2 regions of the Leuconostoc kimchii IMSNU 11154 genome follow, and region 2 is predicted to be linked to the other one. Evidence: predicted binding sites of a transcription regulator. Region 2 holds the regulator's gene; the other holds the start of a gene.
The links. The regulator HrcA, encoded in region 2, represses chaperone genes, less so after heat shock. The targets are predictions, from matches to a motif close to TTAGCACTCNNNNNNNNNGAGTGCTAA.
Positions count from the first base shown of each region.

Region 1: groES (co-chaperone GroES) is a predicted target of HrcA. The motif match lies at 1,870-1,896, and genes of this name have one in related genera.

Region 1 is NC_014136.1:1,432,886-1,436,318, reverse strand. Features, by position in the region: gene groL (chaperonin GroEL) at 1-1,483, opposite strand, end outside; gene groES (co-chaperone GroES) at 1,559-1,843, opposite strand; gene LKI_RS07805 (YitT family protein) at 1,988-2,821, opposite strand; gene LKI_RS07800 (DUF956 family protein) at 2,818-3,195, opposite strand; gene LKI_RS07795 (PTS system mannose/fructose/sorbose family transporter subunit IID) at 3,315-3,433, opposite strand, start outside.
Region 2 is NC_014136.1:1,822,375-1,825,807, forward strand. Features, by position in the region: gene truB (tRNA pseudouridine(55) synthase TruB) at 1-348, shown strand, start outside; gene ribF (riboflavin biosynthesis protein RibF) at 348-1,292, shown strand; gene hrcA (heat-inducible transcriptional repressor HrcA) at 1,407-2,435, shown strand; gene grpE (nucleotide exchange factor GrpE) at 2,453-3,031, shown strand; gene dnaK (molecular chaperone DnaK) at 3,128-3,433, shown strand, end outside.

The DNA of each region.
Region 1 (3,433 bases), 390 kb from region 2:
TGGTTGGATCGACAATTCCAGCTGCAATCATGTCTACCCACTCATCAGTAGCAGCGTTGTATCCAAATCCTTCTTTTTGTTCCTTCAATTTGTTAACAATCACTGAACCTTCCAAGCCAGCGTTCTCAACGATTTGGCGCACAGGTTCTTCTAATGCTTTAATAACCGTGTTAATACCTGTCTGAACGTCACCCGTCTCTGACAAGGCAGCAACAGCAGAAATCGCGTTCACTAAGGCTGTACCACCACCTGAAACGAATCCTTCTTCAACAGCGGCACGTGTCGCATTTAGAGCATCTTCAATACGATACTTGCGTTCCTTCAATTCTGTTTCAGTAGCTGCACCAACGTTAATCACTGCGACACCACCGGCCAACTTAGCTAAACGTTCTTGCAACTTTTCACGATCAAAGTCAGAAGTGGTTTCAGCAATTTGTTGCTTGATCGTAGCCACACGTGTTGCTACGGCATCCTTATCACCAGAACCTTCTACAATTGTGGTGTTATCCTTTGTGACATTAATCTTACTTGCTTGACCAAGTTGGTCAATTGTCACATCCTTCAAATTCAAACCAAGGTCTTCCGTGATAACTGTACCGCCTGTCAAAATAGCAATATCTTCTAATTGTGCCTTACGACGATCACCGAATCCAGGTGCCTTAACAGCAACGACATTAAATGTACCACGCATCTTATTCAAAACTAATGTTGGCAAGGCTTCCCCTGTAATATCATCAGCTATGATTAACAAAGCACGGCCTTGTTCAACAACACTTTGCAATACAGGCAAAACATCTTGTATATTACCAATTTTCTTGTCAGTAATCAAAACATAAGGGTTGTCCAAGTTAGCTTCCATTTTGTCATTATCAGTTACCATGTATTGTGACATGTAACCACGATCAAACTGCATACCTTCTACAACATCTAAAGTTGTTTCAATACCCTTTGATTCTTCAATTGTGATAACACCGTCGTTACCAACTTTATCCATCGCCTCAGCAATTAATTCGCCGACTTCTTCATTAGCCGCAGAAATTGAAGCAATTTGGGCAATTTCTGCCTTTGTGCTGACAGTGTGCGACATTTCATGCAACTTTTTAACAGCTGCCGCTGTTGCTTTTTCAATTCCAGTACGAATGCCCACTGGGTTAGCACCAGCTGTCACGTTTTTTAAACCTTCAGCAACAATAGCTTGCGTCAATACGGTTGCTGTTGTCGTCCCATCCCCTGCAATATCATTTGTCTTTGAAGCCACTTCTGCCACTAACTTAGCACCCATATTTTCAAAATGATCTTCTAATTCAATTGCCTTAGCAATGGTTACACCATCATTTGTGATTGTTGGTGCACCATATGATTGCTCCAAAACAACATTACGTCCCTTTGGTCCAATTGTTGTTTTAACTGTATCAGCTAACTTATCAACGCCAGCCTTCATCTTAGCACGTGCATCTTCTGAAAACTTTAATTCTTTAGCCATGTCTAACATACCTCTTTAGCATTTTTTAATTTAATATCGATTTCAACGTCATTTAATTAACGTCATATCATATGATTATTCGACAACTGCGACAATATCTTTTTCATGAAGTGCAAGATAATCAGTACCCTCAAATGATACTTCTTGACCGGCATACTTATCAAACAAAACTTCATCGCCGACTTTAACTGTCAAATCACGAATCTTACCATCATTCAAAACATAACCTGCACCGGCAGCAACGATTTTTCCAGTGACTGGCTTATCCTTAGCATTATTTGCCAACACAATGCCACCAACTGTTTGTTCTGCAGCTTCTGTTACTTCAATAATCACGCGATCACCTAATGGCTTCAACATGAGATAATACCTCCGATTTTTTCGTTTTAGCACTCTTTTATTATGAGTGCTAATTACAATTTTAAGTATATCACTTTAACAACTATTGTCAATAAAAAAAGTACATGATCATGTACTTTTTCAAATTAATATTTGCTTGACAACTTATATAAACGTACCACCATGAGCTTCGCTAATATCATATGCTATGACAAAGGCTGTCGGATCAACAATATGAACGCCACGAATCAAACGATTATAATCTTGGTTGTCCAGTATAACCATTAGCATTTCACGATTATCACCCGTATACCCGCCACGCACATCCATAGCTGTGAAACTGGTATTATTTTTGGTTAGATATTGTTTAATGTTTGTAATACGTTCATTGCTTGTGATGTAAACCATCTTGCGACGATCAAGCCCTGTCTCAATAAAATTCATTACAGCAGCCGTAATCATTAACGAAAATAGCGCTAATATTAACGCCTCCAAACCATCGATCATTAAGTTACCAATTGACACGATTGTATCAATAACAAGTAAAGATAATGCGGGCGCAATACGAAAATATTTTTTCAAAATCATCGGTGGCACAGCAGTACCACCACTCGAAGCGTCAACGCGGTATAACATGGCGACGCCAATAGCAAAAATGGTCCCACCGACCAAGACTGCAAAAGTACGATCTGATAAAACCTGAAAGCTAGGTGTAATCTTTAACAATACCGGTAATATTAAGCTACCAAAAGTGATGCGAGCAGTTGTCCCACGGTCTAAAAATACAGCTGCAAGAATAATCATTAATAAATTGATGACTAAAACTATAATCGCTCTGTCAAAACCAAACAGTTCATTCATCAAAATTGCGAAACCAGTGGCACCGCCAGCAGCAACTTTAGCAGGTGCATAGAAAAAATTAATACTAATAGCGACTATTTCTAAGGCAACTACAATCGTTAAATAACGTAGAATCTGAAATTTCTTTAATAATTTCATCGCGCGCCTTTCTTATCTTTCTTTTTAAACACACCCTTAATACGTTTTAGCAATGTTGGATTTTTTAATACTTTATCATCACCAATATGTTCACGCGTTACTTTTAACAGACGTCCAGTTTCCGAGGAAGAAAAATTAAAACTCCCTTTATCTGTTTCGATGCGAAACCGGCGGCCAATTTTTTTTGCAGACACGTCAGCGTAGACTGCAGTCATACTTTGCCAAGGGATTTGAATAAAGTCGTCAACATTATTATCATTAAAAAATTCAAATGCCTTATCGCCCAGTAAAAATTTACCGTACTGCGCGCCAATGCCTAAAAAAGATATGCCTTGTGTTGTCAAGGCCACGCTGCTATTAAGTGATTGTACCATACGCTTGTTTTTCCCCGTATTTTTTCAGTTTTATTACTATAATTAACTATACAGTATTTTATGTACAAAGGTGCTCGTCAAATTTGGCGAGCACCTTTAATCATGCGATTATAAATTGATTACATAATATGCAAGACGCGCATCAAGATACCGAAAATAAAGATACCAACGATCATAACAATTGGTGAAACCTTCTTTTTGAGTAACCACATTGCAAAGAATGTTAAGAGTAGACCCA
Region 2 (3,433 bases):
GGGCGACAACTTGGTGTGCCAGCAACAATGACAAGTTTAACTAGAATTATGGGCAGTGGCATGTCGATTGATCAAGCTACTGATCTACAGGATATCCTTGTGCTTGAACGTGAATCATTATTAAAACTAATCATACCAATAAAGGACATACTCACGTGGCCAACAAAAGAACTTTCGGATGATGAGTGGTTTGCTGTCAAAAATGGTCAAAAAATATCAGAATGGGCAATTATTGACGATAGCGCATATCTTCAATTAACCTATCATGGTGATCTTAAGGCAGTATACGCTTATAACAATGAGAAAAGCCTATGGCAATCGCGTTACGTGTTTACAAATGAATCATAATGGCTGAAATAATTAGACTACATTACCCAATTTTAAAAAATAAAAAACCAGTGCGACAAGTTGTTGCAATGGGTTTTTTTGATGGTGTACATCGAGGACATCAAGCAGTGATTGAACGTGCTAAATCTGAGGCAGATAAGTTGGGTGTACCGTTGGCGGTACTAACATATGACCCATATCCTGCGGTTGTATTTAGAGCGTTAGAGAAACCATTACGTTATCTAACCCCCTTGGCGCAAAAAAAAATACTATTAACCAAACTTGGCGTGGATAAAATTTATGTCATGCAATTTACGTCAGAACTGGCTAAAGTAGAGCCACAGCAATTTGTCGATGATGTGCTTATGTGTTTGAATCCTATTCTGGTAGTTGGTGGTTTTGATCATTTATACGGTGGTAATTCATCAACAGCAGATATGATGCACTTACCATTTTATGCACAGCAACGCTTTGATGTTATTGTTGTGCCTGAATTCGATGATAATCATAAAAAAATAGGGTCATCCGCAATCCGTCGGGCATTAGATATTGGCGATATGAATCAGGTTAATCAGCAACTTGGACGTATATACCAAACAACTGGATTAGTCGTTCATGGTGAAGCACGTGGCCGTAAATTGGGATTTCCAACAATTAATATCAAAACACCTGAATTGGAATGGTTACCAGGAATTGGTATTTATGCCGTTAAGGTGAAGGTCGGAGACGACTGGTATGAGGGTATGGCCAGTATTGGTCGTAATATTACTTTCGGAGATGAACGACCTGTCACAGTTGAAATTAATATATTAGATTTTCAGAGAGAAATCTATGGCGAGAATGTGACAGTCACTTGGTATACCTATCTTCGGGGCGAAGTCAAGTTTAGCACTGTTTCCGATTTGATCGTACAATTAAATAGCGATGAATATCAGACACGCCAATATTTTGATACGGTGAATTGATTTTTTAGCACTCTTAAAAAAGAGTGCTAAAACCCTTGCGCTCTTTTTTAAAATAGTGTATCATAATAGATGTTAGCAGTTGAATGATAGGAGTGCTAAATCGGAGGTGCTGGTTTGCTAACCGAACGACAGAAATTAATCTTAGGTGCCATTATTTATGAATACACGCAAACTGCTCATGCAGTGGGCTCCAAAAGTTTGCAAGAGCAACTAGATATCAAAGTGAGTTCTGCGACGATTCGTAATGAGATGGCGACCTTAGAAGCGGAAGCATTAATAAAAAAATTGCATACGTCTGCTGGGCGGGTGCCATCGCGCGCTGGATATCGTTATTATCTTGATAATCTTATGAACGCAAGGTCAGCAACGCAACAAGACATTGCTTTGGTTATGAATTCTTTTCATGGTAATTTTCATGAAATAGATGATTTGTTAGATGAATCAGCACGTACCTTATCTGAGTTAACTGCTGCAACAGTTTTGATTTTAAAACCTAAGCGCTTAAATATTACGGTGTCAGGGTTCCGATTAGTACCATTAGAAAATCAGCAACTCATTGCAGTGCTGGTCACTAATGATGGTAAAGTGACTAGTCAAACGTTCAAATTACCACGAGAGCTGGCAGAGTCATCGTTGGAAAGTATGACCAATTATATTAATGACCAAATGACTGGTCGCCCTGTGTTGGAAGTTCTAAAAATGATGCAATCAGATGAATTACCAACTCAAATGAGTCGTGTCATTCAAACACCTGCTGCGTTTTTACAATTGTTTGGTGATGTTCTCGCCCGATCAATTGGTGATAAAGTGCATATAGGTGGTCGCTTGAATGTGTTAGATTTTGGTGAAGATAGCCTGTCGACTAAGGAAGTTAAGAGACTATTAGAATTTTTGACTTCTGCAACGGATATTCGTCGCGTCGCAACTACTTCACAGCAGCGCGTGACCATTAAAATTGCCAAGGAAATCAACGAGCCATTGTTGAAGCCATTCAGTTTAATTACAAGGGCATTTACCGTACCAAATCAAGGAGAAGGCGTGATAGCTCTTCTAGGGCCAATTCGTATGACGTATGCACGTAATGTACTGTTAATGGACGCATTTGGTGAAGCGTTAAGCCAAAAAATGATTGAGTATACATAAATTAGGAGGTCACCCACGTGGCAGATGAAGCAAAAAAAGAAGCACCAAATGAAGAAGTAATCAATGAAGAACCACTTGTTGAAGAAATGTCAAATGAAGAAGTGATCAATGACGGTGATACTTCACAGGTAGTTGAAGAACCAGAGCAAACTGAACTTGATCAGGCACGTGAAAAGATTGCTGATTTAGAAGATCAACTTCTGCGTTCGAAAGCTGAAATACAGAATATACAGCAACGTCAGGCGCGTGAATTGCAAAGTGTTCGTAAGTATGATGGCCAGAAATTAGCAGCTGCAGTATTACCAGCGGTGGATAATTTGGAACGTGCTTTAGAAGTTGAAGCTGATGATGCCGTGGCAAAACAAATTAAAGCAGGTGTTGAAATGACACTTAAAACGTTAGTTCAGGCTTTGACTGATAATGGTATCTCTGCAACTGGTGAAGTGGGTGAAACTTTTGATCCAACTAAACATCAGGCAATTCAAAGTGTTGAATCAACAACTGTGGATTCAGATCAAATTGCTTCTGTTTTGCAAAAAGGCTATATTTTACAGGATCGTGTCTTACGTCCAGCAATGGTCGCAGTTGCGAAGTAATCGAATTGACTATTTAATGAACATGGTGATTCAGCTTAGTGCACTACACCTTAAAAAGATAAATTGTTAACTAAAAAGTAAAGGAAGAAAAAATTCATGTCAAAAATTATCGGTATTGATTTAGGAACAACGAACTCAGCAGTGGCCGTACTTGAGGGTGGCGAACCAAAGATTATTACAAACCCAGATGGTGGTCGTACAACACCTTCAGTTGTTTCTTTTAAAAATGGCGAAAGCCAAGTTGGTGATGTAGCTAAGCGTCAAGCTATTACGAACCCTGATACAATTATTTCAATTAAGTCACATATGGGCGAAGCTGGTTATAAAGTTAGTGCTGATGGTAAGGATTATACACCACAAGAAATTTCAGCAATGATTCTACAATATATTAAGGGTTATGCT